DNA from 3 places in the Salimicrobium salexigens genome. Region 2 is predicted to be linked to each of the others. Evidence: riboswitches for the same ligand, from Rfam matches in the RefSeq annotation. Region 2 holds a riboswitch; each other region holds the start of a gene.
What was found. Region 2 has a riboswitch for thiamine pyrophosphate ahead of thiW (energy coupling factor transporter S component ThiW). Riboswitches for the same ligand answer to the same signal wherever they lie in the genome.
Positions count from the first base shown of each region.

Region 1: linked by a shared signal. The riboswitch ahead of thiT (energy-coupled thiamine transporter ThiT) and the one ahead of thiW (energy coupling factor transporter S component ThiW) in region 2 are both predicted to bind thiamine pyrophosphate.
Region 3: linked by a shared signal. The riboswitch ahead of BW931_RS10570 (YkoF family thiamine/hydroxymethylpyrimidine-binding protein) and the one ahead of thiW (energy coupling factor transporter S component ThiW) in region 2 are both predicted to bind thiamine pyrophosphate.

Region 1 is NZ_FTOK01000001.1:385,461-396,143, reverse strand. Features, by position in the region: gene BW931_RS02000 (manganese-dependent inorganic pyrophosphatase) at 1-717, opposite strand, end outside; gene BW931_RS01995 (hypothetical protein) at 862-1,125, shown strand; gene nfsA (oxygen-insensitive NADPH nitroreductase) at 1,255-1,992, shown strand; gene BW931_RS01985 (NAD-dependent protein deacylase) at 2,004-2,708, shown strand; gene BW931_RS01980 (penicillin acylase family protein) at 2,781-5,126, opposite strand; gene BW931_RS01975 (DUF456 domain-containing protein) at 5,239-5,715, shown strand; gene thiT (energy-coupled thiamine transporter ThiT) at 5,777-6,343, opposite strand; TPP riboswitch at 6,430-6,529, opposite strand; gene BW931_RS01965 (alpha/beta hydrolase) at 6,585-7,331, opposite strand; gene BW931_RS01960 (hypothetical protein) at 7,446-7,688, opposite strand; gene BW931_RS01955 (malate synthase G) at 7,922-10,075, shown strand; gene aceA (isocitrate lyase) at 10,300-10,683, shown strand, end outside.
Region 2 is NZ_FTOK01000001.1:287,083-297,765, reverse strand. Features, by position in the region: gene BW931_RS01515 (DUF2194 domain-containing protein) at 1-863, opposite strand, end outside; gene BW931_RS01510 (hypothetical protein) at 860-1,789, opposite strand; gene BW931_RS01505 (hypothetical protein) at 1,779-3,014, opposite strand; gene BW931_RS01500 (glycoside hydrolase family 191 protein) at 3,129-3,980, shown strand; gene galE (UDP-glucose 4-epimerase GalE) at 4,142-5,158, shown strand; gene thiE (thiamine phosphate synthase) at 5,532-6,140, opposite strand; gene thiM (hydroxyethylthiazole kinase) at 6,137-6,874, opposite strand; gene thiD (bifunctional hydroxymethylpyrimidine kinase/phosphomethylpyrimidine kinase) at 6,871-7,671, opposite strand; gene tenA (thiaminase II) at 7,668-8,354, opposite strand; TPP riboswitch at 8,389-8,491, opposite strand; gene thiW (energy coupling factor transporter S component ThiW) at 8,496-8,981, opposite strand; TPP riboswitch at 9,058-9,166, opposite strand; gene BW931_RS01465 (ABC transporter ATP-binding protein) at 9,337-10,224, shown strand; gene BW931_RS01460 (ABC transporter permease subunit) at 10,221-10,683, shown strand, end outside.
Region 3 is NZ_FTOK01000008.1:77,993-88,675, reverse strand. Features, by position in the region: gene BW931_RS10620 (hypothetical protein) at 1-132, opposite strand, end outside; gene pepT (peptidase T) at 164-1,420, opposite strand; gene bioD (dethiobiotin synthase) at 1,441-2,118, opposite strand; gene BW931_RS10605 (oxidoreductase) at 2,208-3,308, opposite strand; gene BW931_RS10600 (VOC family protein) at 3,603-3,965, shown strand; gene BW931_RS10595 (potassium channel family protein) at 3,999-4,748, shown strand; gene BW931_RS10590 (HNH endonuclease signature motif containing protein) at 4,745-5,725, shown strand; gene BW931_RS10585 (BCCT family transporter) at 5,795-7,381, opposite strand; gene BW931_RS10580 (NAD(P)-dependent oxidoreductase) at 7,561-8,193, shown strand; gene BW931_RS10575 (SDR family oxidoreductase) at 8,208-8,855, shown strand; TPP riboswitch at 8,942-9,044, shown strand; gene BW931_RS10570 (YkoF family thiamine/hydroxymethylpyrimidine-binding protein) at 9,129-9,725, shown strand; gene BW931_RS10565 (ECF transporter S component) at 9,722-10,300, shown strand; gene BW931_RS10560 (ABC transporter ATP-binding protein) at 10,300-10,683, shown strand, end outside.

The sequences.
Region 1 (10,683 bases), 98 kb from region 2:
TTGCATAGCGTTTTCAAGCTCTGCTTTCCGCGTCAACACATCCGAAGTATCTACCGTATTCACCTGAGCTATCCTTACATTTTTTTCACCCATATCGAATGCTTTTGCATCCAGGGAGATGAGTTCTTCCGCGGACTTATCACTGATATCTGTTCCCGCTTTCAGCATTTCAAGTCCATACTCTTCAAGATTGATGTCTGCTTTCTCTGCAAGTTCCCTGGCAGCTTTCTCATCTTCATCCGTACAGGTCGGTGATTTAAAAAGAAGCGAATCGGATATAATGGAAGAAGCCATAAGTCCGGCCATCGTGTCCGAGACCTCCACATCGTTTTCTTTATACAGTTTGTTCAAGATTGTTGCTGTACAGCCGACAGGCTCTGCACGGTAATAAAGCGGACTTTTCGTTTCGAAGTTAGCTATACGATGGTGATCGATGACTTCTTTGATCTCGACTTGATCGATATCATCCGCACTTTGTTGGAACTCGTTGTGATCCACAAGAATGACTTCATCCGTTTCGTCCGCTACTGTTTTCACAAGACGCGGAGCTTCCTGATTGAAATAATTCAACGCATATTCCGTTTCCCCGTTCACTTCTCCGAGACGAACCGGCTCCACGTCGATCCCGAGTTTCTTTTTCAAATCGGCATATACGATAGCTGAACAGATCGTATCCGTATCAGGACTTTTATGTCCAAAAATTAAAGTTTTTGTCATGTTTATACCCCTTTCCTTTACTATTACGTACCCTAACCGATTATAGAATAAATAACCGGTAACGTCTATCCTTCTGTCGCCCTTGACATTATTCTTATCTGTGTTATTATTTAAAGAATACAATCTTATAAAGGAGGTTTGCCAATGTCGATTCTATTTGCCAATGAGCTGATAAAGTGGATACTTTTCCTTGTGTTTCTGGGAACAAGTTACATGTCTTATCAGTCTTATAAAGATGGAGTGACCGGACGTCAATTTACGCTTGGACTTCTTCATCTGTTTATCAGTCCTTTTTTTGCATATTCAATTGGACCACTCATTCTTGGTCTGGGTCTGATTCAAATTTACATGAGTACTATACAGTGGAAAAACAAAAAAGCCGCAAGACTTTTCAGTCGCATACACTAATCTGACCTCTATGTAATTCTTCCAGCCGGCCGCCTCCTCTTCGGCCACCGACCTTCTATTCGTGCGAATCTTTTTCTCTTTATGCTAAACTTTTAAAGAGAAGATTTGCACAATAGGAGGTTTTTTTAAATGAATTCAACAATAGAAACAATTTTGAATCACCGCTCTATACGTTCGTTCGAAGATACTCCCCTGGAAGATAAAACTATACGGACACTTATCGAATCCGCCCAGCAGGCTTCCACCTCAAGCTATATGATGGCGTACTCCATCATCGGGGTGACCGATGAAAACAAAAAACAGGCTTTAAAGGAGATATCCGGGCACCCGCATGTAACAAATAATGGACATCTGTTCATCATGTGTGCGGATTACAGAAGGATCACTTATGGAATGGATGAAGAAGTCAGGGACGATGTTGAAAAAAATCTGGAAAATACCGAACATCTCATGACTGCCGCTATTGATGCCGCCCTTGCCGCTCAAAACATGGCTATAGCCGCAGAATCAATGGGGCTTGGAATGTGTTACCTCGGAAGTCTGAGAAACGATATTACAAAAACTGATGAAATCCTTAACCTGCCCGGTCGCGTCGCTCCGCTGTTCGGCATCGCTGTCGGTGTTCCGGCCGAACAGCCAGAGAAGAAACCGAGACTACCAATGGAAGCTGTGTATTTTGAAAATGAATACAAAGAGCATAAAGATATTATTGAAGAGTTTAATCAGAATATCAGTGATTACTATGCATCGAGGTCCTCCAATCAACGTCGTGACACATGGACTCTTCAGATGCAGCGCAGATTTAAGAAACCGGTCCGCATGGATGTCACAGACTTTTTAAAAAGTAAGGGATTCAACAAACGATAAAGGGTGAGAGTATGATCCAGCAAATAAAGTCTCTTATCAACAATTCCGATAGTATTGCCGTATTAACAGGCGCGGGGGTATCGACAGCAAGCGGTATCCCTGACTTCCGTTCGAGTGAAGGACTGTGGACGGAAGACAAATCCAGAGAAGAGCTTATGTCTGCAGACTATTTTTACGAAAATCCGGAACGGTTCTGGCAATTTTACAAGTCGATATTCCGACTGAAACTGCTTCAGAATTACGGCCCGAACCAGGTTCATCATTACCTGAAAAGCCTTGAAGAGGAAGGCAGAGAAGTAAATATCATTACTCAAAACGTGGATGGTCTGCATGCAGAAGCGGGAAACGAAAATGTTACGGAATACCACGGTACTCTGAAAACAGCTACCTGTCCGGACTGCCATACGACGTATTCTTTCGAAAAGGTACTGGCTGAAGATGTGCCCGTTTGCACGTGCGGAACCGTGCTGAAACCGGATGTCGTTCTATTCGGAGATATGATCCATTCACACGAAAAAGCTGAAACGATGGTCAAACAGGCGGATATGCTTCTCGTTCTCGGTACGTCCCTTAGCGTCATGCCTTTCAATATGCTTCCTCTGGCAGCAACCGGTCCCAAAGTGCTGATCAATAATCATCCTACGTCGATGGACTATATGTTCGATTACCATATTCATGATGATTTATCCAGAGTTATAGAACAACTGAAAAAATAATGCACTTCAAAACCCCGGACATTTCTATGTCCGGGGGTTTTGATATGACAGGAACGTTTTGCCGCCTAATTTTTATTCAGGCGAAAGTATCAGCTTCTCTCCCTCGTCTTCGTCCAGTAGTGTACCATGATAGTCTCCATCCACCCAGTCACTATATTGATTGTGATACCATTTACTGTTAAAACGCTCCGACTGTCCGGGCCCTACTATGTGATAGCCTTTATCCATTTCGTCCGTATCAAGGATAAAGCGCCAGGAAGCTCCGTGATCCACTTTCCCGTTGCCATTATATCCTGCCGCTCTCACCGTAACCCGGCTGCCACTCACGGGCAACGATTCTTTCCGGTTATAAAACTTATCAAGGAAAGCTATATTTGAAAGAGGGTGTGTGAATTCCACCTGGTGATAATCTCCCCACGCCCACTCCTCCAGATTCTTCCCGTAATCCTCCTGAAGCTTATTGAATGAGTCCCGGAAGGCCTGCGTAATCACTTCCCCGCTTCCACCTGCTTCCTCCATCCATGCGGATTCTTTTCCTTCTCTTTCCATACGGAAAATTTCGTCCGTCGTCTGTGCTTTCCCGTGAAATAACGAATCGATATCATCAGGAATACTTGCGTAAAGACGATCCTCTATTTCATTTAACCAGTGATGGAAAAGCAAGGGCTGTGGAGCTTCTTTGTTATCCTCATAGTTCCATTCCTTAAGCAATTCCAGAGCTTCCTCTTCTTCCGCCGTCAGATTATTCTCATTCATTTCTTCCACGAAGAATGGAACAAATTCCTCAGCCTGCAGATTTTTAACATCCATCTGCATTTTCTTCACATCCTCCACAGTTACGGCGTCATCTTCCTCCAGCATTTCAGCTATCCGTTCATATCTGTAAGGCTGCGCCCAATTATTCGTAATATGGTAAGGGTACTCTTCTGTCGTGATTTTATTGTTCGCTGTAGCGATCCATCCCCTGTCCGGATTGACAACTGTCGGTAATTCATCGAAAGGAATGAAACCTTTCCACTGATCCTCTTCTTTCCATCCCCTTAAAGGAAGGCCGGCATCGTCCGGGTTATCGTAAACAGGGATCTTTCCATTCGCCTTATATGCTATAGTACCGTTACTTGAAGCGAACACAAAGTTCTGAGCAGGAGTATGAAAGTCTTCGAGTCCTTTTTCAAATTCTTCCCAGTTCGAAGCCTGATTAATGTTGAGTATGGCTTCCAGTTCTTTTGAGGGGTCATGTGCCGTCCAGCGCATGGATAAAGCTTCCCCCTCCCCGGCTCCTTCTGCGAATTCATTAATGATCGGCCCGTTTCTCGTTTCGACCACTTCATATTCTATCGTTTCCCCGCCACTTACTTTTATCGGTTCCTGATGCACCACAGCATCCTCCCACTTTCCTTCGAACTGAAATTGTTCACGGTTTTCCGGATTTCTTTTCTCGACGTACAGCTGTTGCACATCAGGACCGACGTTTGTCACGCCCCAGGCTACGTCATCATTATGACCGAGAATGATTCCCGGTACCCCTGCAAAAATAACACCGCTCACGTTGTGGGAAGGAGCACTCAGTTTCATCTGATACCAGATCGAAGGACTGGCGATTCCGAGGTGAGGATCATCAGCAAGCAGAGGTTTCCCGGACTCCGTTCTCTCTCCGCTTACCACCCAGTTGTTGCTGCCATTAAAAGGGTTAGGCATGACCGCTTCAGTAAAGTCTCCCGCTATATCAAGATTTACATCATCGAGCACAGCCGGTTTATTCTCCGGGTAATGAGCCATCACTTCGGAGGCCTTCTCTTCAGAAAAATTATTCATCGCGTAATACTGAAAAGCCTGGCGTTCCCAGTGCCCTCCAAGGTCATGTGCCATAAATTTTCCTATTGTCAGAGAATCCACCGGTGTCCACTTCTCAGGTTTCGCCTGCAGAAGTGTAAATGCCGGGGGAAGCCGGTTTTCGGCATCCGCTTTATCAATGTATGCATTCACTCCCGAAGCGAATGCCTCCAGAGCCGCCTTTCCTTCTTTGGAATATTCTTTTAAAGATGCTTCGGCCGCTCTCCTTAATCCGAGCGCTCGAAAAAACTTGTCCTGTTCCACCGTAGAGGACCCGATCAGCTCACTCAGTTCGCCGGAAGCCTGACGACGGGAAAGTTCCATTTGCAGCAGGCGGTCCTGAGCCTGTACGTATCCTTGAGCCATATATAAATCTTCGACGGAATCCGCTTCTATGTGAGGCACCCCTTCCTCGTCCCTCAGAACAGTAACTTCGGAAGACAGCGCTTCCAATTTAAGTTCGCCTTCCGTATCAGGAAGCGTTCGCTGGATAAACACTATAATAAACAGAGCTGCCGCCAGAATTAACACACCTGCAATGACGGCTGCTCGAGTCAATACTCTCTTCCAACCCGTTTTTTTCACTTTTTTCTTCCCCCTTTTACTACATTATAGTCAGTGTTCTTACAAAAGAACAGAATATTTTGGACCCTGGCACCTTTGAAGAGTACAATGATAGTCAAAAGGAGGCGCATTTATGGAGTTTGTTCTATGGTCGCTTATTATTGTATTGTTTCTCAGCAGCTTTGCAAGTCTCATTTTCCCCATCATTCCCGGGCCACTCGTATTATGGGCCGGTTTCCTCCTGAGTATCTGGCTGGACGGTCGGCTATCCGTCTGGTTCTGGGCGGGTGCAATAATTCTTACGGTTTTACTCATCGTATCTGATATGGTAGCAAACAGTATTTCCGTCAAGAAATACGGGGGAAGCAAATGGGGCGAAGCCGGAGCAGTCGCAGGTGTAATCGCCGGTTCGTTCATCATACCTCCTTTCGGAATACTGATTGTTCCTTTTGTTCTGGTTTTCGTTATCGAACTGGGCATCGAAAAAAATACCCGTTTCGCCTTCCGCGCAGCTGTCGGAACGCTTATCGGTTTTCTCAGTGGAACTGCAGCCAAGTTTATAATTCAGATGCTTATGATCGGGTGGTTCATCTTTTCATATTTCAACTGACACAAATCATTTAATACATAGCCAAAAAATTCCGGTCCCGAACGTATCAGGACCGGAAATCTTATAATCGCAATAACAATTTATGCCGCCTGGACATTAACAGACTGATTACGACGGCACTCGCTATAAAGGAAGGGAGCATATACCCGCCGTTATAAAGCAGAGAATAAATCCATACCGGCTGACCTTCTGCCAGGTAGCCGAAAAATATCATCCCCGCCCCGAAATGAGTAAGGAAGCGCAAGGCACTCCCGATGAATGTTCCGATAATCACATACACAAGAACGAATTTTACGTTGTTGTTCTTCGCGCTTGCTTTCAGTTGGGAAGACACCACTCCTGCGACCCCGATAATGGCGAAAGCTACAACGTAGTCGAGAAAAGCCTGGACGGGGTGTACGATAAATGCGCCCGTAAAAAACTGAAAGAAACCGAACAGTAATCCTGTGATCATACCACCCGAGACGCCCCAACGGAAGGCCATCAGAATAACCGGTATCATAGCGAATGAGATGGATCCTCCCTGAAACCAAAGCTTAATGGATAAAAAAGGAAGAATATCAAGCAATAGAGCAATTGCTGCAAATATTGCACCTTCCACAAGAAAAAGTACGCGCTGTTGTTGCATTGTATATCCCCTTTCTGAATACACAAAAGAAGCAATGCCTCAAAGGGAAGCTTTCTGATGAAGGCTCCCACCTTTTAAGCATTGCTCATCAAAAAAGCCACCATTCCTGCGCCAGTGCTAACTGACAGGTTCGAAGGGTCTGAACTTGCGTCCACTCTCAGCCGTTAGGCTCCCCTTGAAGGCTCTATTCTCCGTGTTTTGTTACTTTCTATCATAACGTACTGATCAGAAAAGTACAAATTCAATTTTCCTTGGCATTGAAATACTTTTCAAAAAACTCCAGAGTTCTTTCGATGATCAATTCCTGGTCATTATCAAGAGTTGCCACGTGGTAACTGTCTTCCAGAGGAACCAGTTCTTTTCCTTCCGAAAAAACCATGTCGAATATCGTCTGACTGTTCTCCGGAGGAACTATGTGATCTTCTTCGGAAGCGAAAACTAAAAGAGGAGCCGACACTTCGCTTAACTGCTCGTGTACTTTAGCCATGATGTTGGTCAGATGGTTAAGGGAACGGACGGGTGTTTTGTCATAGGCGAGTTCAGTAGCTCCTTCTTTTTTGATATCAGAACCTATTGCATCAATGAAACGGGATTCAGAATCCGCCAAGCTGCTCATGTCAGGTACATCGATAGCCGGATTGATAACCGCGACTCCATCCACCTCTCTCGTAGAAGCCAGATAAAGACTTAATGTTCCCCCAAGAGACAAGCCGGTGACGAATACACAGTCACATCGGTTCTTAACCCATTCAAAAGCCTCTTCTGCCGAGCGAATCCAGTCTTCTGCAGTGGATTCTTCCATATCATAAGGAGTGGTTCCATGCCCCTTAAGTCTCGGACATGCCACCGTATACCCATGTGCTGTATAGGCATCCACAAGAGGCTTCATGCTCTGAACTGTTCCGGTAAAGCCATGTAATACTACGATTCCTATTTCATTCCCTTCGTTAAAAACAGCTTCTGCACCCTCCATTACGTTCTGATTCATCCCTTCCATCCTCCCTGTCTATTATAGAAATACTATTTCTTTACTCCCGAACATTAATGTCCCCGGATATACTGGACATCCGGGGGGGTAGATCTCGTGCATGTTTTAAGTTTGTCATTTAATATTAAACTGTGTCACTGCAGCCTGACCTTCCAGGTAGAATGCCTCCACCGAATTCGTATAAACGGCGACGCCACTTTCGAGAAACCACCATCTGTCACGTTCCAGCTGCTTGGTTATAAATTCAGTAGCTTCCCGTTTGGTCATTTCCTCACTGATTTCCAGTTCATGTTTCACTTCACGTCGACTATCCAGCAATAACACCATATGCCAATTCTTTTTAGCTTCTTCGGCCATTGTTACATCCACTCCTTCATATGTAGGTTTCCAATCATTATTACCCCTAATACGTACAAATTAATCATAAAATATTAAATTTCTGTACCGCCGACTTTTCAATTAAAAATAATTTTCTAAATTTTTAACAAAATGTATTGACTTACTTTCCTGTTGTTATATAATACAAATTAAGAAATAAAACTGTTATGAAACAGAAGAGCATTATACATAACAGTAAGGAGGCTTATTCTTTGGGAAACTATCAATCCATCGGTACTTATCAAGTCGACACTGTATTATATCAGTTTATTGAACAGGAAGTGTTACCCGGTCTCCCCCTCTCTTCGAAGGAAGTGTGGGGAGGGCTCACAAAAATTCTTGATGAATTCAGCTCTGAAAACAGCAGACTTTTGCAGACCAGAAACCAATTACAACAGAAAATCGATGAATACCACAAATCAGCTTCCAATGAAGATTATCTTTCTTTTTTAAAGTCCATCGGTTATCTGGAAGAGAAAAAACCCGACTTCAAAATCAGCACAACCAACGTAGATTCTGAAATGAAGGAACAGGCCGGTCCCCAGCTCGTCGTGCCACTGACAAACGAAAGATATTCCCTCAATGCAGCTAACGCACGCTGGGGCAGTATGTATGACGCTTATTACGGTACAGATCTGATCGCTGAAGAACCCGGTATCGAAAAAGGTTCTTCCTACAATCCCGAGAGAGGTAAAGAAGTAATCAGACAGGGACGGATTCGACTGGACGAGTGGTTCCCTTTGGCAGAAGGAAGTCACCAGGACGCAGTGAGATATGCGGTAGTGAACGGGGAATTGTGTGTGGAACTTACTGACCGTTCCCGAAAGAAACTTAAAAACCCTTCTTCCTTCCTTGGCTGTCAGGGGGACTGCCGCAAACCGCAGGCAATACTGCTTAAACATAACGACCTTCACGTTGAACTGCAGTTCGATCGTAATCACCCGGTCGGCCAGATAGACGATGCAGGAATTAAGGATATCCAACTGGAATCCGCCATCACAAGTATTATGGACTGCGAGGACTCCGTCGCATGCGTCGATGCCGAAGATAAAATCAAAGCTTATCGTAACTGGCTCGGGCTGCTTAAAGGAGACCTTACGACCACGTTCGATAAAAAAGGAGAAACCATTAAACGCTCTCTTCATAAAGATCGGAAATATCGCACTGCGGAGGACGAAGAGCTTCACTTGAAAGGCAGAGCACTTATGCTTGTCAGAAACGTAGGTCACTTAATGACAAACCCGGCAGTTATCGACAATAACAACAATCCGGTGTATGAGGGCCTGCTCGACGGTTTCTTCACCAGCCTGATCGGTATGCACGACCTGAACCTGAGACAAAATTCAACGGAAGGTTCTATTTACATCGTCAAACCGAAAATGCACGGATCGGAAGAAACGGCTTTTACCAATAACCTGTTCAATAAAATAGAAGATGTTCTGCAATTACCGAGGTATACCCTGAAAGTCGGGGTAATGGACGAGGAACGAAGAACTTCCCTGAATCTTCACAACTGTATTTTTGAAGTGCGCAACCGGGTGGTGTTCATCAATACCGGCTTCCTGGATCGTACGGGGGATGAAATCCATACGTCCATGGAAAAAGGACCTATGATTCCTAAAGGAGAAATGAAAGGAAGTGAATGGCTCAGCGCTTACGAAGCAGCCAACGTACGTACCGGTATAAAAGCAGGGTTCATCAAAAACGCTCAAATAGGTAAAGGGATGTGGGCTAAACCCGCAGAGATGAAAGCTATGCTTGCAGAAAAAATCAACCACCTGAAAGCAGGAGGAAATACAGCATGGGTGCCGTCCCCGACTGCAGCCACCATTCATGCGATGCATTATCATGAAGCATACGTCCCTGATATTCAGAATGATATCCCGAGGGATGACCCTTCCGAAATGATGCTTACTATCCCGGTGGCTACTCCCCCGGAAGATAAAGAAGTTGTACTGAATGAAGTCAGAAATAATGCTCAGGGGATTCTCGGATATGTCGTGCGCTGGGTGGAACAGGGTATCGGCTGTTCAACTGTACCTGATATCCATGACACCGGCCTTATGGAAGATCGTGCAACATTGCGCATTTCGAGTCAGCACATAGCGAACTGGATCAGACACGGTGTAGTCTCTGAAGAGGAGGTAAAACAGATAATGAAACAAATGGCAGAAGTGGTCGACAGACAAAACGAGGGCGATCCGAATTACAGGAAAATGAGCCCGGATTTTGAACAATCTATCGCTTTTCAAGCCGCTTCCGACCTTGTGTTTCTCGGTACAGATCAGCCAAACGGTTACACTGAACCGATTCTTCACAGACGCCGCCTTCAATTTAAAGCCAGCCAATTTACCAAAACTGTATAAGGAGGAGATAAAAAATGGAAAAATACCAGACCTTCACTAATTCGTGCCACAGATGCGGTGTCGATCACAGCAGTCATAAAGAAGCAGTTGAATGCTGCACCAACGCAGACGGAAACTCCTGAATTCAGCCTGAGTAAAGGAGGGCTCCGGGTTCGACGCCCTCCCCCATATTAGTTTTTCTGTTGTATAACAATACTAATTATATATTAAAGGAGAGATTTTAAATGAACAGAGAAGAACAGATTAGACAGTTGGAAAATCAATGGGCAAGCGAACGTTTTCAGGGAGTGGAACGTCCTTACAGTGCAGAAGAAGTATTGAAACTTCGCGGTTCTGTCGTAGTAGAACAGACGCTGGCTCGCATGGGCGCTGACCGCCTTTGGAATTTGCTACATAAACGTGACTACGTAGCCGCACTCGGGGCTTTAACCGGTAACCAGGCTATGCAGCAAGTTAAAGCCGGTCTCGAAGCTATTTATCTGAGTGGCTGGCAGGTAGCTGCCGACGCCAACCTTTCCGGTCAAATGTATCCCGATCAAAGTCTTTATCCTGCTAACAGTGTACCGCAGGTTGTGAGAAGAATTAACCAGACATTTCAACGCGCCGAT
Region 2 (10,683 bases):
TCTGTGTAAAAATCACGTATTGATTTATCATACTCCTGCTCTATTTTCTCCGGAGTTTCAAAAGGAATAGGGGACGGAAAGTCGTCGATATGAAAAACTTTAATGGAGGCCTGGGCACTGACGAAAGCAGGCGGAAGCATGGAGAGTGATTGAAGCAGCATTCCCCTCGTAGTTTTACCCACAGTGATGGTTGAATTCCAGAACATCACTTTCCCTTTGCCTTTTTCATAGATCCACATAAGCGGCTCTTCTTCCACTGTAAGAGGCACCGCTACCTCTTCTTTCAGTTCAACATCGGCGATACTGTGGGAAAAAAGTTCAGAGGATGCACCAAGATCCACGTAACCTGGAAACAGTTCCTGTTCGAAAGAAATACCGTGCAGATCGCCTTTGTATCCCTCCGCTTTCTTAATACCAAGAAGATCGTTCCAATCCGAATCGACAAAACGGCCGGCGATCATCACCCGTCCGCCTTCTTCCACAAACTCGGTGATAACGTCCCTCGGCCACTCTTCGGAATGTTCTCCGGCAAGAACTATTATCGAATAAGGGGAAGGGGCAATGTTTTTTATCTCCTCCCTGCCTACCTGTTCGTATGGCACTTTTGCATACTCGAGGGCCTGTTTCATATTTCCGATGGCTCCCTCGGACAGGTCACTCTCATTCTGGTGAAGAAATACCTTGAGTTCCTCCTCCCCCTTCTTCGGCTCTTCCGCAGTCATTACCGGGAACTCATTCTCCGGTGAGGAGTTGGGAGGAAACCACTGCTGGAACGTTTCCATTCTGATGAGCTGCAGAATAGTCACCATGCCTATCAGCAGTACAGCGAAGGTTATGCTCAATTGAATTGTGTGTTTTTTCATAATTCTTCCCCCAGCAAATGTTCAACAATGAAACGTCTGGATTCCGGTATATTGGTCTTCGGGACGTTTTCTTTCAAGGCACTCAGCACGCTGCGTATCTTTTTCCAATCTTTTCTTCCGTAATAATAACGGAGAAGTACCAGATATCCTTCGGCCTGAAGAGGGTGCTTTTCATTCATACTTTCGAGTATTTCCACTCCGGTGGAAGGATCACCCCGATACAGATGAAACTCTCCAAGTCTTTCAAGGAGCAAGGGGCGGTCATTGCCGGAAGCAAGTTCTTCCTCCATGAAACCTTTGTACTCCTTCTCGAGTCTCGAAAGGGAAGGACCTTCCAGCAGCTCACTTTTCAGAAATCGTTCATAGGCTGATAACAGCGTCTTTAATCTGGTCGTATCATCTGGAGTGTATTCCGATTTTGCGAGCTGAATTTCCTTCTCGTGGTTGTCTATCAGCAGGTTCCGGGTGGTAGCAGCGTAGTGGACCATTTCCGAGTTCTGGTTTGTTAGTCCGAGATTTACGTAATGTCCTTTTCTGGAGACGTCCGAATTTATCAGCCTCATAATCGCATCCTGTTTAGATCGTGCTTCAAAATCCGTAAGAGTCTCGGAGAACGGCTGCATATCATAGCTTGCTCTTGCTTCATATCTGATCTGCTCCAGCATCGGCGGCTTATAAGTAACGTACTCCTCGTATGATTCCAGTATGTCATTGCTGCCGAAGCGTCTGGCCATATACCAGACCATCCCTCCAAAAATTTCTCCGATTACAGGGAGAAATAAGCTTACAGTAAAAATCCACAGCACTACTCCCTGTTCTTCTTCTTCCGCCCTTTTCTGAAGAAAAAGCAGCAAAAGAAAAGCCAGAACACCGTGAATAAAATAAAATGTGAGTATCCATACCGGTTGTGTGAAGTTATTGAACATACTGCACAACCTTCTCATCCATAACTTTCTGTATACGATCCTTTACGATGCCGGCATTTTCCGGACCGGTTCCCGGAAGCAGGAAATAAAACACTCCGGTGCCTTCCTCGAACCCGACTATATCCACTTCCCGGAGGTAAGAGCGCAAAATGATTTCCATTTCAACTTTCGACACTGTTCCGGCGTTGACGTACGGCACCTCTATCACACTATAATCGACATCGAACTTCTCTTTACGGTCCTGCTGCTCGATGACTTTTTCTTCGAAAGCTTCCTTGAAATAAATACGTGTCCCCGGATACATTTTCTTCTCTTCTTCTTTCTGCATAGATGCCCGGGATTTTTCAATCCGGTCCGAAAGCCAATCCAGCAGAACGGAAAGAATCTGTATTTCATAATTCGTCAACCGTTCAAAATCGAGATCGTTGATGATCAGCACTTCCTGTACTTTGCCGTTTTGAATAATTGGGCCTGCCAGCACCGGAGCGTCTTCATCATCTTCAACAGAACGGATCGTCACCGTTTTATTCGAAAATAATCTCTGAAGCATCGAATCCTCTCCGGAAACGAAAATGGTCTGCAAAAACGCATCAGGCCCGCCTCTTTTCACACTGAGCCTCATCGCACTGAATGATGCGTCCACATGATAGATGGCTACTTCCCGGGACTGAAATAAATCCGAAATGATCTCAATCGCTTCGTTCCGTATGAGATAAGGGGTCGGCTGATCAAGCGCTTTTCCTACCTGGTAAATTCTGGTCAAGGTGTACTCGCTTTCCAGAACGCGGTTTTGCATCGCTTTCATTGACTCTTCCACGGACTGGATGACCTCTTTCACGTTTTCATTCTCTTCGTAAAGTTCGGAGTTACGGTCACTGAGAGACTCATATCTTTCCCGGAAACTTGTGCCGTACATCCCTCCGATGACGGCAACCAGGAGCAATAGCGCGACATTAATAAAACGGTCGAAGCTGTAGAATACAAGGAATACGTCCCCTCCTCCAATCACCATATCCGCCAGATAGTAAGCCAGCACAAGAAGGAAACTGCTTATACCGATCGTCAAACCGTACCTGAGAGAAAATAAAAGTACCGTTATAAGAAAAGGATTCAATGTCCATTCTCTCATCTCTAACCCGAGTATTTGATCTATCATTCCCAACCCTGCAATGACCAGAATCAGTTCAATGGATTTCCTGATTATGCTTGATTGTCTGTAAATCATCTCATCACCCCTTTTTGGTTCGTTCGGAATACTTTCGAAATAAGTATATTTAATTGTCACAATTGTATATAATAGTAATTACAAAAAATACTTTTTTTACAGGAGAAATGTTCTTTGAAAAGAAAAAAACGATTACCCGTCTACCTGCTGACTTCCCTGCTGTTCGCTTTCTCCGCTTTTCTGGTCTCGGATCGTATCACCGCTTCAAAAGAGTCGCCCCTCGCTCACATAGAAACTTATAAAATCTATTACGATGCTCCGACTCCTGCGATTATAGACGAGATGAGCGAGTATGATGTAATGATTATTGAGCCTTTCTACTACACAAACCAACAGATAGAAGAAATAAGAAAAGACGGTACGCTCGTGTACGGGTATATTAATACGATGGAAGCCGACCAGTGGAATACTCCGCTGTTCCAGAAGTTAAAAGAAGAAGACTTCTTCGTTCGCAATAGTAAACGAGTTTACTACGAAGAATGGGACTCCTACCTGACCGACATAACTTCCTCTCACTATCAGAAAGTTATGGCAGACGAAGTTCAGAAGCAGATTGTCGATAAAGGACTGGACGGAGCTTTTCTCGATACTGTAGGAAACATCGATAATGAGCATGGCGGTGACCCTCAGGTTCTTCACGCACAGCGGGAAGGATTGACGGACTGGCTGACTCTTCTCAAAGACAGGCACCCGGATCTTTCTCTGATACAGAACTGGGGATTCGATACGCTGGCCACCGCCTCCTCTCCGTACGTAGATGGTATTATGTGGGAAGGTTTCCACTTCAGCGATGTCGTATACGATGAGTGGGCCCAGGACCAAGTCTATAAATTGCGGAAAGTTCGTGAAATGGATGGGGTTGAAGTACTGACAGTTTCTCATCAGCAGCCCGGGGAAAGCAAAGGACTTTCTACTGCAAATCGCTTCAAACATTACCATGAACCGACAAATTATAACGAATGGTAGAATGATGCCACCATTCCCGACTACCTTCAGTTACGGGAAGCCGGAACTTTCCGAAAAAAACTCAATTGAGTTTATATAGTTCTATATTATCAGATTCCGGTTGTTTTTACTTCTTCTTTCATGTAATTTTATGGATAAGAATAAAAACAGGAGGGTAGCCTATGATTCTTATTACAGGAGGCGCAGGTTTCATCGGAAATCATATATGCGTGGAACTTTTGAACGAAGGGTATGACATTGCTGTCATCGACAACCTGTCGAACAGTCGAAAAGAGTCCCTGGCGAGAGTCGAGGAAATTACCGGCGGAACGATAACATTCTACGAAAACGACCTGCTGGACCGGAGTGCCCTCGAGGAGATTTTCTCGAAGCACACGATTGAAGCTGTTATACACATGGCAGGTCTCAAATCGGTGAATGATTCGGTCTCCCTTCCTCTCACGTACTACAAAAATAATTTGACGGCTACTTTCGTACTGCTGGAAGTCATGACCGAATTTAATGTGAAAACCATCATATTCTCTTCTTCCGCTACGGTCTACGGGAAACCGGCATTCAACCCGATAACGGAGGACTTCCCGGTGTCTGCCATCAATCCTTATGGAAGAACGAAACTGATGATTGAAGAGGTTCTGGCAGATCTTTGGAACGCTGATTCCGAATGGAGCATTTCCATTCTGCGCTATTTCAACCCGATCGGCGCTCACCCGAGCGGAAAAATCGGCGAGTCACCGAATGGAACTCCGAATAATCTCATGCCTTATGTTGCAAAAGTAGCTCTGGGACAATACGAAAAGCTCACCGTTTACGGCGATGATTATCCGACCGTTGACGGAACGGGGGTACGTGACTATATCCACGTAACAGACCTTGCTCTCGGCCATGTAAAAGCATTGGATAAAGCAATGCAGGGATCGGGTCATGAAATCTATAACCTCGGCACCGGGGAAGGTTACAGCGTACTTCAGCTCGTCCGGGCTTTCGAATCAGCTTCCGGTCGTTCTGTACCTTATGAAGTGACCGGCCGCCGCGAAGGTGACGTAGCCTCCTGCTATGCAAACCCTTCAAAAGCCGAGGAAAAGCTGGGATGGAAAGCGGAAAAATCCATTACCGATATGTGTGAGGACACCTGGCGATGGCGCAGCCATAACCCTTACGGTTATGCTTCAGGTAAATAATCCGAAAAAAACAGATCAGCAGCAGAAACCCGGGTCAGATTGCTACAAACGCTTCCAGGAAACCCCTGTAGCAATTTGACCTATTACCTTTGCCCGATGTTTACAGAAAAGCATTATATGCATTTACGTATCGAATTTTGTTATGTATAATGAACAGATACAGTCGATACATAATAGAGGATCGTTCAGTGAAAGTGAGAGTTATTCCTCTTTGCGGAACGACTCATCTGCACGCACTTATCACTCGTCCGAGCTTCTTAGGCTGTCTTGTCCTTCTGCCCAGGTAGAAGGATTTTTTTGTTTCTGCATTTATATATCGGTCTTAAAACACAAAACCACTCCGGTCACTGCTGAAGTGACCGGAGTGGTTTTGCTATAATAATCGCTGCACACCGCTGAAAGGATCTTCATTACTTGCGATGGCGGAAATAACGCTTATCCCGGCACCGGTCTCTCTAACTTTCTGTACGTTACCTTCGTGTATACCCCCTATGGCGACCACCGGCAAGCCGGCTCTGTTCTGAATCGTCCGAAGTCCTTCTATTCCTATTACGTCTTTCGCATCCTGCTTCGACGAAGTTTTGAACACGGGTCCCACTCCGAGATAATCTGCCAGCTCGTACCGGCTCTGCTCCAGTTCTTCCGGGGTGGATACGGATAATCCGATTATAAGATCCGGGAAACGATCTCTAACTTTTTCTATTTCCGTATCTTCCTGCCCGATGTGAACACCGTCCGCTTTCCATTCACGTGCCAGCTCAATATCATCATTTACGAAAAAAGGGATTTCATGCTCGTGGCATACTTCCCGCAGACGGTGGCCAAGCTTGACTTTTTCGGCGCCCATCAATGATCCTTCTCCTTTTTCCCTGAACTGAAAAGCGGTGATCCCTCCCCTGATGGCTCGTCGCAGAGTTTCCACAGGGTCTTTTTTACAGTTTTGGCTTCCCATAATGAAATAGGTATGAAGATAATCACTCATACATCTCCCCCCAGTTCATCGAGAAGAGAAACGGCGAAAGACCCCGGACCATGGGAGTTCGCTTCCGCCCTCTCCGCAGCTTTATTATAAAATTCCACTGCAAAAAGTACCGCTTTCTCTTTTTCATCCTCAACCGTGAGACAGGCGGCAATCAGCGTCCCGAGGAGACACCCCGACCCTGTAACCTGCGTAAGCAGAGGAGAACCGTAGGAAGACGTTGTATAATTGCCGTTTTCCGCTACTATATCTATTGCTCCCGTCACTACTACGCAGGTGTTCAGTTTCTCCGAAGCCCTCAGGGCGATATCTGTGGAATCTCCGCTTTCTTCCGAATCCACACCTTTCACTTTCAGTGGTATGTCTGCGAGAGCAGCGATTTCCCCGGCGTTCCCTTTCACGACGGCTACGTCCAGCTCTTCTGTTATTTTTCTGACTGCATTTTTCCGGAAGGTACTCGCTCCTGCCCCCACCGGGTCCAGCAGTATAGGAATACCCTTCTCATTAGCTGCTTTTCCTGCTGCTATCATCGTTTCCACGTCACTGCTCCGGAGCGTGCCGATATTCAATACAAGAGCATCGGCCGCCCCTGCTATGTCTGCGACTTCTTCTCTTTCTTTCGCCATGACCGGGCTCCCTCCGAATGCCAGGAGGCCGTTCGCAGAGAAATTCATCACTACTTCATTCGTAATGTGGTGAACCAGCGGTCTCTTTTCTCTTACACGCTCTTCCATCATTTGACCTCCCCCCTTCTGCCGGCCCAGTGATTCGTAGGGCCGCTCCCTGAACCGAGGTCGAAAGAATGACGGATAGCTTCGGTAATAAAATGTTTAGCCTTCTCTACAGCTACAGGAAGCGTCCGTCCCCGCGCCAGATTCGCCGCGATAGCCGAAGCATACGTACAGCCTGTGCCATGGGTATTATCCGTTTTAATGCGCGCTTCTCTGTATGTCCTCATAATTTCTCCGTCATACAATACATCGACAGCTTCTCCATCCAGATGTCCGCCTTTAATGAGCGCGCCGCGGCTGCCGAGTTTTTCTACAAACAGTCCTGCCGCTTCTTCCATATCAGCTTCTGTCTTAATAGTCATCCTAAGCAGCGTTTCCGCTTCCGGAATATTCGGAGTGACGACATCAGCATGAGGAAAAAGATATTCGGAAAGCGCCTCCCTCGTCTCCTCTTCCATAAGAGGATGACCGCTCGCAGTTACCATGACGGGGTCACAGACGTATGGTTTCCGCCGGGCCCCGATCCATTCCCCTACTGTGCGTGCAGCTTCTTTCGATGAAATCATTCCGGTTTTGATAGCATCCACAGGCAGATCCTCCTCAATACTTTTAAGCTGAGCAGTAAGGAATGGAACAGGTACGTGATGAACCTCCCGGACTCCCATAGTGTTCTGGGCGGTCAAAGAAGTCAGCACAGACATTCCGTACACCTGCCATTCTTCCATCGTCTTGATATCCGCCTGAATCCCGGCTCCGCCTCCGGAATCGGATCCTGCGATTGTCAGTGCTGTATATGGTCTCATCTCGCCGCCTCCTTTCCTGCAGGCCATTCTTCCAGTGAATAGGACATTTCCCAGAAAGCGAGTTCCAACTGACAGCTTTTCCGGAAAGCTTCTTTCATTTTCCGCCTGTCTTCCGGAGATGCCCGCTCCGCTTCCTCATCCAGACGTTTCATCATGTAGCCGGTGGTTTCGGCAATAGAATCATCGGCATAGAATTCAATCCACTCATAGAAAGGATGGTCCGATTCCGGAGAGAAACGCCGTTTCAATTCTTTTCCGATTTCATCGTAAGTCCACGGACAGGGAAGCATAGCCGCAATTGTTTTTCCGAGCAGACCTTCTGTGGCCACACTCTTCATGTGAGCACGATAATGATCCGCTGTCGGTGGCATCGGATAACCCTGAAGATTTTCGTACGGGGTGCCTGCGTAATCGCTTAAATTGCGGTGTGGGTGCATCTCATCCCCCAGCACAAAGGCGATCTGATTATGAAAAAATGTTATATCCTCCCGACTGTCGGATTGGGAAATGGCCGTGCCATAAAGGGTAAGGAAGGTATTCAAGTATTCATAGTCCGCTTTTACGTAGTGAGCCACCGCTTCTTTCGGCAGTTCACCTTCGCCAAGACCCTGTACAAACGGGTGATCGAAAATCGCCTGAAATACATCTTCATTTTCTCTTCTTAATTCTTTCGTAAATGACATAAAAATAGCCTCCTCGTTTAGTATAAAGGAAGCCCCCATGTGCAGAGTGCTTCCCTTCGGCGGCATGACCCGCATCAGGTTCAAAGGGACTAAGGCAAAACCTTATCTCAGCGATATCCGCGCCCCCAGCAGTTCAAATAATTAAGTTGTCACGATAGCTGTCTGTTTCAGCCGGACTGCGACCATCCAGCCTATCAGCGCCCCGGTCACGGTACTTACAGCGAATGAAGGTACAAAAGCGAAAACCCCGGCGCCTGTACCCATCAACAGATTGGCGATCGGTACGGAAGCAAGAGATCCGAATAATCCTGTCCCGATGATTTCACCGGTTACCGCTCCCCCGATACGCTTCGTGTAGTGATATGTCACTCCCGCCACAAAAGCCCCGATCATACCCCCCGGAAATGCTAGCAGAGTGCCGAGACCTAACAGGTTCCGCAACACAGCTATCAGGAAAGCTATCGTCACCGCCGGCAGCGGTCCAAGCGTAACGGCAGCAACGACGTTGACGGCATGCTGGACCGGATAGGCCTTTGCTATTCCGGCCGGAAACCACAGCATCTGTGCCCCGAGCGTTCCGAGTGCAGTAAGCACAGCCATGGTCGTAAGCAGTTTTGTGCGATTCATAATTCTCCCCCCTTTTATCCCAGGCAGAAGAAGAAGCAAAAAAACCGGGTCCTGAATTACAGGACCCGGTTCGTCAATGGTATGTTGACTACTTCCCCACGCTGGTATGAGCCAGATCAGGTCCAGAGAGTCGGAAAGTCATTCTTTCCTCTCAGTCCGTATCACGGACACCCCTAGTAGTTGATTACTTATTCACTTGGACGATACCAGTATAACAAAAGCCAGAATCTTTTGCACCATCTGAACCGTTTTTTCGAAAATATCAGTAATTTCCACAAGGAGGCATTGACAATCCCGGAGAGAGTAATAGAATTTAGAAAAAGCAGTCTTTTTGCTACAGTAAGGGGTGTAAGCAATGATTCGCATCGACAATCTTACCCGGCGGTTTCCGAATGGCAAAGGGATTTTCAACGTCTCTTTTGAAGTACAGGAAGGGGAAGTGTTCGGGTTTCTCGGACCTAACGGATCTGGTAAATCCACGACTATCCGTCATCTCCTCGGGTATATGAAACCTCAAAAGGGGAGTGCTGTAATTGACGGTTATGATACGTGGAAGAATCAGGCGAAAGCACGGGGAAGAATCGGTTATTTACCGGGGGAGATCGCTTTTCTCGAAGGAATGACAGGGAGCGACTTTCTCGATATGATGGCAGGAATGCAGGGGATCACGGACAAGAGCAAACGGACCAGCCTGATTCAGCGTCTCCAGTTTGATCCCGATGCTCCTATCCGGAAGATGTCCAAAGGGATGAAACAGAAGATCGGAATCGTTGCGACATTTATGCACGACCCCGATGTATATATTCTGGATGAACCCACCTCCGGACTGGACCCCCTTATGCAAAAGCTTTTCGTCGAGCTCGTGCTGGAAGAGAAGGAAAAGGGAAAAACCTTTCTGATGTCCTCCCACAGCTTTTCGGAGATTGAACGAACGTGCGATCGTGCAGCTATCATCCGGAATGGAGAGATTGTTACGGTCAAGGATATACACGAACTGCAATCCATGCAGCGTAAGGTCTTCGATGTCACACTGACCCGGTCCGAAGATGTTGAAGCTATGAAGGAATCCAGGCTTTCCATTAAAAAAACGGAGGGGTTATTCGTACGGGTCGAAGTCCAGGGGGACTTTGATAATTTTATCCACGAATTATCGAAGTACAGCGTCAAAAATATCAGTGCCGGCACCCAGAGTCTGGAACAGATATTTATGGATTACTATGATGCAGAGGAGGCCGGGTCATGAATTTTCCGCTTTATAAACAAATGATGAAATCAAATATTAAATTATTCCTCGGCTTCGGTCTCGTTTCCGCTATTTATGTAGTTCTTATGACGTCGCTGTTCCCCCTCTTTGCGGACAATCTCGATGAAATGGAAAGCATGATGGAACTGTTCCCTGATTCTCTATTAAGAGCTCTCGGACTGGAAGCTTTCGGCAACTATGGCCAGTTTATTTCAGCGGAATACTACGGATTATTCTACCTGCTTATTTTGGGTGTGTTCAGCGTAATGAGTGCGGTGCAGTTGCTGGCAAAACTTGTGGACCGGGGTTCCATGGCTTATCTCCTTTCCACCAGAATCTCCAGGGTTCAGATTGCTTTTACTCAGATGATGGTTCTGCTGAGCGGTCTTATCATTATACATGTCCTGAATTTCGGCGGGGGACTGGCTGCCGGCGAACTGCTGATAGATGAGCAGAATG
Region 3 (10,683 bases), on a different contig from region 2:
TTCGAGCGCTTCCATAGGAATATCGTCCGTCAATTCTTCTTCTTTGAATTTCTCGGCAAGGTCCGTACGTTCTTCTTCGTTTATCATTTTCCTGTTGTTATCAACGTTGTGGTCTTTATTTTTTCCACCCATCATGTCACCACCTTTAAGAATGTTCCTACTCTCACGATTCCTTTTTCTTCCGGATGTTAAACTTATTTTCTGCGGCGAACAGACGGGAGAGTTCGATGATCGTTTCAGTGGCTTTCTCCATGTTGTCGAGTGAAATGTACTCGTATTTACCGTGGTAATTTTCGCCGCCGGTGAAAATATTAGGCGTCGGGAGCCCCATGAAAGAGAGCTGAGACCCGTCTGTTCCCCCGCGGACCGGGCGTATGAGCGGCAGGATACCTTTATTTATCATTGCCTGTTCCGCTGCATCCACGATTTCGAATACGGGTTCAATCTTTTCACGCATGTTGTAGTACTGATCTTCCATGTAAAGCAAAATGGCTGACTCGCCATACAGGCGGCGAAATTCTTCCACCGTTTTTTGCATGTAGTTCTTTTTCGCTTCAAATTTTTCGTTATCGTGGTCACGAATAATGTAGGAGAGAACGGCGTGTTCCACATCGCCTTCCATGCCGAGCAGGTGAAAGAAACCTTCCTTCTCTTCCGTATATTCCGGTGCTTCGAAAGCGGGCAGGGAGGACGCGAACGTCATCGCCATTTTTGAAGCATGAATCATTTTGTTTTTCGCCGATCCCGGATGGACGTTGCGCCCCTGGAACTGGATAGTGGCAGAAGCTGCGTTGAAGCTTTCGTATTCAAGTTCCCCGAGTTCCCCTCCGTCTATCGTATAGGCGAAGTCGGCACCGAAGCGTTCGACGTCGAAGTGGTGAGGGCCCTTTCCTATTTCTTCATCGGGCGTAAAGGCGACCCGTATTTTTCCATGAGGGACTTCCGGGTTATGGAGCAAAAAGTTCATCGCCGTCATGATCTCGGTCACCCCTGCTTTGTTGTCGGCTCCGAGCAGTGTGGTACCATCTGTCGTGACAAGCGTATGTCCTGCGTATTTGTGCAGGGAAGGAAAATCATCGGGGGAGAGGACGGTATCGTCATTCAGACTCAGCTCTCCTCCGTCATAATTCTTCCAAACCTTTGGGGAGACACCGCTCCCGGTAAAGTCCGTTGCTGTATCGATGTGCGCAAGGAAGCCGATGACAGGCAGATCTTTATCAGTATTTGAAGGCAGGGTGGCCATGACGTAGGCTTTCTCATCGATGGAAACTTCACTCATACCGATTGTTTCCAGTTCTTCCGCCAATTTGTTCGCAAGCTCCCACTGCTTGTCTGTGGAAGGTGTAGTTTCCGATGCTTCATCCGATTGGGTATCTATCTTTACGTAACTGATAAAGCGCTGCAGCAATTCTTCTTTCATGATAGCTCTCTCCTTCGGGTTCAGTATTTGAGTGTTTCAAGGAAATCCGAATAGATGGTGCGGTACAGGGACAGGTCCGGCTCTTCGGTTTCCGGAACTTTTCCGAGTACCGGGAGTCCGGTTGTTCGTTCAAGCATCTCGGGGTTATGACGAATGCCGATGGACGGAAATTCGGGGTAGCGGTTAAGCACGATCCCCCGGAGATCCACATTCTTCCCGCGGGCATAAGAAGCTGTTATCGTCGTCTGGTTAAGAGTCCCGATATCGGCATCTGCAATCAGAAGCCCCGGCAGCCCTAGGTCGTTCATCAGTTCAGGGGTCCCGTACTGTTCGTCAATCAACGGAACGGCAATTCCCCCGGAGCCTTCCACGATGACGAGATCATGCATTTTCTCCAGGTAGGAGAAGTCGCGAAGAATACGGTCGGGTTCGATGAGCGTACCTTCAAGGGAAGCGGCGAGATGGGGGGACACTTTCGACTTGAACAGATATGTACACAGTACATCCCCGAGCCCGGGTTCATAGACCTCCCGGTATCTGTCAGCGTCCGGGGAGGTTCCGGCCTCTGTCGCTCCGCACTGTACGGGTTTGTACGGAACAGCATCGATCCCCTTTTCCCTGAGGGACGCTACGAGTGCAGTGATGAATGAAGTTTTTCCTACATTTGAATGGGTTCCTGTTACGAATATACCTGGCATTGATCTCTTCCTTTCTACATTTATCCTACCAGAAAAAACATACGGCAGAAAAAAGAAAACGACCCGCACCGGGGCCGTTTTCATGAAAATTATCCGTTGAAGATATTCTGGTTCAGCTCATGGTCTTTAATGTTCGCCTGAGGAAGCATGATTTCTTTGAAATCGAACTCTCTTAAATCTTCCCCTTTGTCTATCAGATTTGGAAGATCCGGGTTGGCGAGAGCTCCGGTTCCTACTGCGATAAGGTCCGCCTGTCCTTCTTTCAGAAGCTGGGCCGCTTTCACCGGATCGGTAAGTTTACCGTTGGCGATGACCGGCAGGCCGCTGAACAGTTTTGCTGCTTCAGCCAGCGTTTTCGTATTTTCTCCGAAAGAAGACGCTGCAGCATCAGGGTCTGTAGTGTGAACAAAGTCGAGAGGCGCATTACCGAGAGCTTCGAAAATTGTGCGTGCCTCTTCTTCACCCCCTGCCCACTTGTGTTCTCCGTCGGCTGCTTTCGCCTGCGAAATACGGATATCTACAGGGTAGTCTTCACCGACGGCAGCACGGACTTCTTCAATCACTTCAAGAACGAATTTAACTCTGTTTTCGGGCGAGCCGCCGTATTCATCGTTACGGAGGTTAAAGTAATCCGTGAGGAACTGGTCGAGAAGATAACCGTTCGCTCCGTGCAGTTCCACACCGTCGAATCCCGCTTCTTTAGCGCGAAGGGCACTGTGAACAAAACTTTCTTTCACTTCTCTGAAATCGTGATCATCCATAGCGCGCGGTACCGGGAAAGGGCCGGAACCACCGTAAAAGCTGAGTTGTTCTCCCTTAGGCTGCACGGCAGAAGGTGCGATAGATTCATCGGAGTATCTGTTCGCTTGCATCTGCGCTCCGGCATGCATTAACTGCGCAATAATAGCCGTACCTTCTTCATGAACAGCATCCACAATCGGTTTCCAGCCGTCGGCATGGATGGCTGTGGCCAGACCGGGCTGGTGGCTGTACCCCTGGCTGAAGCTTTGATCGGGATAGATCCCTTCCGTCACAATCGTGCCGAACCCGCCTTTGGCGAATCGGGTGTAATAGTCTTTCATCGTATCATTCGGCTGTCCGTCCTCTTCTGCACTGACGCGTGTCATCGGTGCGACGACAAACCGGTTCTTAACGTTCTGGTTCAACAAGTCATATTCTCTGAATAGCATATCGTTATTCACTCCTTAGGTGAAAGATTAGTGTCACCATACTTAAATGGCAATATCCGTTTTTCTCGATTTCAAAACATATAGGCCGATCAGCCAGGAATGTACCATAGTTTATAAGAACGTAAGAGCAAACGCACGTAATCTGTTTGGCCCAAAAAGAGAATGATCCGTTGGTCTGTGCTTACCCGGGGACGTAGGACGGAAGAAAATCGTTTTACCATACAAAACGTTATCCGTATGTATGATAATATTAAAAATAAACGAGAGACATAGAGCCGAAAGGGAGGAAAAGATATGTTGAAACGAATCGATCATATTCAACTTGCAGCACCGGAAGGCGGGGAAGAGAAAGCTCGGGAGTTCTTCGGAGATATACTCAGCATGGAAGAGGTGGGGAAACCGGATAGTCTTCGGAAAAACGGGGGCGTCTGGTTCAGTCTCGGTGTCCAGCAGCTGCACATCGGTATAGAAGAACCGTTCACTCCCGCCCGGAAAGCCCACCCGGCGTTTGAAGTGGACGACCTGCAGGAAGCAGTGGACACACTTGAGGACCGGGGTGTGGCAGTGAAGAAGGATGACAGGCTCCCGGGAGCAGAGCGCTGTTATATACAGGATCCGTTCGGCAACAGGATTGAACTGCTGCAATGGGTAGACTGAACAGGACTTCTACGATAGGTGGGGAGGGATAACATGAAAGCAAAAACGAAAAAGAACTGGATTATCGGGTATGAAATTACGCTCGTATTCCTCGCTTTGGCTTCCGTATTATTCATATGGACGGAGAATCCAATACTTCTGGCTATCAACCGGTACGTCTGGATCATCTTCTTCACGGACGTCCTCATAAGATTTATAGCAGCAGAAAAAAAGTGGCAATACATAAAAAAGAACCCTATTGATATCATTGCGGCCCTTCCTCTCGACGCTATTTTCCAGACAGCAAGGATTGTACGATTGTTCCGCGTTCTGCGCTTTTTCGCCGTCTCACGGAAATACCTCGGCACTCTGTTCTCTATCATTAAAACGAACGGACTGGATCTCGTGCTGAGTGTCTCATTTATCCTTGTTTTTGGAGCGGCAATCGTGGTCAAGGAATTCGAACCCACAATCACCACTTACATGGACGGCGTATGGTGGTCGGTCGTCACTACCACTACAGTAGGGTACGGCGACATCTCTCCGGAGACGGGGATAGGGCGAATGGTCGCTATCGTCCTCATGCTTGTCGGAATCGGTCTCATCGGGATGATCACCAGTTCCATCACCACTTTCTTTCTGACAGACGGAGTAAAAAAAGACGAGAAAGTGGAGTTTATCCAGAAGCAGCTCGATCATTTCAATGATTTGAGTGACCAGGACGTGGAGCGCCTCATAGCGATGCTTCATGAAATGAAAGGAAAAGGTTCCGGTGCTTCAGAAAAGGAGAGTGAGCTGGAATGAGCTGGAAGTCGGGTCACGGGACAGTAAACAGTCATTCTCTCGAGGAAGACGAAATTTGGTATCAGTTCACAATGTTTTTTTACAAAAGTAAAAAGACCCAGACGTATAAGTTCGGTCTTCTGAAAGCATTGATTGAGAATTTATATAACGCTGATTCCCGGCTGCAGTTGACGTATGATCAGATCGGGTATTCTTTTGTAAAAACGTACTGGAACCTGGTGGTCAGGCACGGACTGAAACAGGGGTCGCAAAATTCAGGGGTGGCGGCTGCTGTTCTGAGGGCCCGTGAAGAATGGCAGTTACCGATAGATTTGAGTTTTGACCAGCTGCAGGCAGGAGATCAGGTTTACGTCCTGGAGTGTGCGAAGCCAATTATGAAGAAATATGTCTTTGGAGCTTTATACAGTGATTTTGAAGGGAAGTTGTATGGTTTTGACAGACGAAAACAATCTGAATACTTTCAGTTCCATCCGGATTCGCATTTGTTTCTGTTGAAATATCAGCGGCTTGTCACTGATCTCGTAAATTATCATCTGGCAAAAATGATAGAGCATTATAATCCTGTAACCCGTGAGTTTCTGTTGCGAAAAGTGGAAAGTGTGGCTCAGCGGGAGTCGCTCCATCCCTATAGAGATATTCTGTTGTCACGATTTGAAAATAGCTGCTTTTATTGCGGAAGATCTTTACACCTTTCCCAAAACCAGACTCACGTCGATCACTTTATCCCCTGGTCTTTCATCCAGTCGGATAATATATGGAATCTCGTATTATCATGCAGGGCCTGCAACTTGAATAAAAGCGATAAATTGCCCGATTATAATTATTTAGAGTGTATTTTAGAACGTAATGAACACTTAAAAGCGGAGCCCGTACTCCTCTACGAGGACCGCAGCCTATACAACTACCGGCCGGAAAAATTGAAGTTACTGTACGAATACTCGGAACAGAACGGTTTTGAAGAAAGATGGTCTCCATGAACGAAGAAAAAGAGCTCTGCCAATTTCGCAATGATTGGCAGAGCTTTAATTATATTACGTGTCAGTTGTTTATGAATCACCATTCTCTTCTTCTTCAATATGTTCGGCGATTTTACGGTGTTTCGCTATATCCTTGCGTTCGCGGGTCTCCCTGTAGTCACTTCTGATAGTCATCAGCAGCGAGACGGCGACTACGAAGAGGACAATCGAGAATGGCAGTGCTCCAATCAGAGAAGCTGTCTGCAATCCATTCAGACCGGCACTGATGATCAGCACAATAGCTAACAGAGCTATCATCGTCCCCCATATTCCTTTGATTACTACAGAAGGGTCTCTGTCTCCCTGTGTCGTCATCATACCGAGTACGAAGGTAGCCGAGTCGGCAGAGGTGACCAGGAAGGTGAACAGTAAACAGATGGAAAGGAAGGAAAGAATACTTCCGAGCGGCAGCTGCTCAAATAGGGAGAAGAGAGCAGTCGCTTCGTTCTCCGCCACGGCTGCGGCAATCTGTGTGCCGTTGAACAGATCGGAGTGGATGGCTGTCCCGCCGAATATCCCGATCCATATGATTCCGAGAAACGGCGGCGTGACCATAACTCCAAGTACGAACTCGCGGACAGTACGCCCTTTGGAAATACGGGCTACGAACATTCCGACAAACGGTGCCCAGGCGATGGTCCATGCCCAGTAGTAGACGGGCCACTCCTGCACCCACGTACTTTCACTATAATGTCCGAGGCGGAGACTTGCCTGGAAGAAGTTCTGCAGGTAATCCCCTATCCCTGTAGTAATAGTGTTAAGTATGAAGCCTGTCGGACCTATGAACAAAACGACGACCATGAGTAAAAGAGCGAGGCCGAGGTTGACGTTACTTAAGTATTTGATCCCCCGGTCAAGACCTGAAAACGTGGAGACCATGAAAAATACGAACATGGCCAGTACAATCAAAATTTGCGTCGTCTGCCCGGACTCGATACCGAACGTTGCTCCGAGTCCGCTGTTGATCTGCAGAACACTGAGACCGAGAGTGGTAGCAACCCCCATAACGGTCGCGATGACCGCGATGGTATCAATACTGCGCCGCAGAGATTTCTTGCCGGTTTCTCCTATGACGGGGTTAAGGGTGTCGCTCATAAGACTACGTTCTTCCTGCCGGTAAATGAAATAGGAGATGGCAAGACCGACGAAGGTAAATGAAGCCCACTGGTGGATGCCGTTATTGAAGAAAGCGTTCCACATGGCGATACGGGCAGCCTCCGCTGTCCCGGCTTCCACTCCGGGTTCAAATGGCGGGGGAGTACCGAAGTGCGTCATCGGTTCGGCAACGCCCCAGAAAACGATACTGACACCGAACCCTGCACTGAACAGCATGGCAATCCAGGTGTAGAAAGGGTATTTCGGGCGTGTCTCGTCACCGCCGAGACGGATGCTTCCATACTTACTGAAAGCAAGGTAGAAGTTGAAAATGATGAGAGCAAATACGAAGATAAGGTAGAACCAGCCAAACGTGTTAGCTATAAAGCTGTACACTGTGTCTGCCTGGGTTGCTAACGTATCCGGTGCCAATCCTCCCCAGATAGTAAAGGCTAAAATGATGAGGAAAGAAGACCAGAAGGTCGTGTTCATAAACTTATACTTTTTCTTCTTAGTTGCCACGTGATTTCCTCCTTGGTAGGTATAAGACGTAGTGATGAGTGGTTATTCACTTTTTAATGTTACAGGGATAACACCCCAAATGTAAAGGCTTTATCCCACATAAGCTATTAGTTGTTTCGGAGATGGTAATTTGGGAAAATGAAAGAGGTACAGTATGTAAGGAGAAAGGAGAGGTATCAGTGAAAATAGCGGTATTTGGAGGTACGGGCTCCACCGGTCTCCGGCTGATAGATAAGCTGCTCGGTCGCGGTCACGAAGTGTACGCCTATGCCAGAAGTCCGGAAAAGTTGTATCCGATGGAGCACGACCGGCTAGCGATAATCGAAGGTACACTGGATGAACGGGAGAAAATCAAAGAAACGGTAGACGGAATGGACGCCGTCATCAGCCTTCTAGGTCCTTCCGGGCGCGTTAAAAGGCAGAGGCTCAGTGAAGGAGTCATCAACATCGTAGAAACGATGGGAGAAACAGGAACAAAACGGTTTGTCGGTATTACGACGGGCATCGTCAAGGACCCGAATGACGAGAAAGACTACCGCCGAAATGCGGTCGCTTCCGCACTGCGCCTCGGCTTTGCCAACAATCAGCGTGAAATTGAACGTATGGCCACAGCTATCCGGAGTACGGATCTGGGCTGGACACTGGTACGTGCCGGCTTCCTTACGGACAAAGCGGAGAAGCCGCTTAAAATCGGTTATTTAGGAAAACATGAAGTAGGAATGAGTGTGTCGCGTGCGAGCGTAGCCCAATTTCTCGCAGACTTGGCAGAAACAAACGACTATGTAAGGGAGTCACCTGTTGTAAGTAACTAGAAAGGCGGGATTATATGAAAAAAGTTCTTGTTGCCGGAGCGAACGGTCAGATAGGAAAACATCTCGTCCGTCTGCTTCAGGAAAGTGAACAGTTCGAAGCTAAAGCGATGATCCGCGATAAAACACAGGCATCCTTTTTTGAAAACCTGGGTGCAGGAGTGGCTGTTGCGGATCTGGAAGATGAAATCGATGTGCTTGCCGCATTGATGGATGACGTGGATGCCGTCGTGTTTGCTGCCGGGTCCGGACCTCATACCGGGAAGGATAAAACCATCATGATAGATCTGGACGGAGCCGCGAAAATGATGGAAGCAGCGAAACAGAAAGGCGTAAGCCGCTTTGCTCTTATCAGCTCTTTCGATACGAGGCGCGGCAGCTGGGGAAGTGAAGACTTCCGTCCGTATGCGGCCTGTAAGTTTTATGCGGACGAATGGCTCCGCGCTTCCGGTCTGGAGTATACCATCATCCATCCGGGCCGCCTTACCAATGACGAAGGTACGGGGAAAGTGAACGCAGGCGAGGAAATTCCGCGCGACGAAGTCCCGCGGGAAGATGTCGCGAAAGTTATAGTGGAGACGTTGAACAGTCCTCATCTTGTTAACAAGGAGTTTCAGGTTACGAAAGGCGAATCTCCCGTAATGGAAGCTCTGAAAATGGTGTAAACGTAAATATCGAGCGGAAAACGACGGTTTACAAAATTTTCTGCATGCTTTATGATAAATTCAAACAACAAAAAACTGCATATCGTTTCATGCACTGGGGGAGCCGGCTCACGGCTGAGAAGAATTGAATTCTGACCCTTTGGACCCGATCTGGTTAGTACCAGCGTGGGGAAGTGCAGTCTGAATAAAAACGGCAAACTCTTTTAATGATACAGACTGCGTCCCGCGAATCGGATGCAGTCTTTTTTGTTTTATTAAAAGGAGGAATTATGTATGAGTCAGCAGCAGGAAAATGTGAAAATTGCAGGATGCTCTTTTTCGGTTCACCCGATGAGTGATGACTTCAAGGAAAAGATCAAGGGAGCTCTGGAAAAAATCGATACTTCAAAAGTATGGATGAATACGGATGAAGTGACGACGACGGTACGCGGGGATATCGAGCACGTATTTGACGTGACGCGGGCAGTGTTCCTGCGTGTAGCCGAAACAGGGGTACACACAGCCCTGAATGCAACGTTTTCTGTCGGGTGCCCGGGAGATTCCGAGGGTGACCAATATACCGGGCATAAAGAAAAGCCGGAAAACGGGCTGTGGGATCTGGATCAGTACACCGGCGCAAAATTCTCCCTTTACCCGATGGGTGGCGGAAATTATATGGACGTTATATACAAGGGGATTGAACGTATGAAAGAAAGTGGGATTGAGGTCTCCGAAGCTCACTATGCCACTAAGCTGTCAGGGGATACGAATACGATGTTCAAAGGTCTTGAAGAAGTGTTCAGCGACACAGAGAAAAGTGGTTCTTCCCATACCGTAATGACTGTAGCGATGTCCGCAAACAGTCCATCCCAGGAAAGAGGAAATAAATGAAGAATTGGAAACTGAAGGAAATAGTGGTCATGTCGGTACTTTCCGTCGTATTCGCAGTCGTTTACCTCGCTTTTCTCCCTGTGGGGAAAATACTGACGGGTTTCTTCGGACCAATCGGTTATGACTTTATCTTCGGCATCTGGTTCATCGTTTCTATTATCGCTGCTTATATTATCAGAAAACCCGGCGCCGCTTTTCTTTCCGAAACCATTGCGGCTACTGTCGAAGTACTGCTCGGGAACGCAGCAGGTCCCATGCTTCTGATCAGCGGAATGATCCAGGGTCTCGGTGCGGAATCGGCGTTCGCCATGACCGGGTATCGCCGCTACAACCTCGGGACACTTATGTTCTCCGGAATGATGGCCGCCGTCTTCAGCTTCGTCTGGGGATACTTCCAGTCCGGGTACGCAGCACTTGCCGGCGGGTATGTACTGCTGATGTTTGTGACGCGCCTTGTCAGCGGAGCGATTCTTGCGGGAGTGGCCGGAAAAGCTCTGAGTGACGCTCTGGCGAAAACCGGCGTTCTTTCGGGATTTGCTCTCGGCAAAGAAAAACGGAAGAAGCATGCTGCATGATGAATGTACAAAATTTGTCCCTGCAGTACGATGATATGGATGCCCCGATTCTCCAGAACGTAACGTTCTCGCTCGGGGAAAAGGAATGTGTACTTCTGCTCGGGGCAAGCGGTTCGGGAAAAAGCACGCTCAGCCGGTGCCTGACGGGAATTTATCCGAAAGAGCTCGAGGGTACAATGGAAGGAGAAGTGACGTTTGAAGGTAAGCCGGTCAAAGATGCTGCCACCGGGACGATGAGCCGGAGAGTAGGGACTGTATTTCAGGACCCGGAAACGCAGTTCTGCATGCTTACGGTGGAGGATGAAGTGGCGTTCGGGCTTGAAAATATATGTGTTCCTTCTGAAAAGATGGAAAAGAGAGTGGAGACTGCTCTTGAGGAGGTG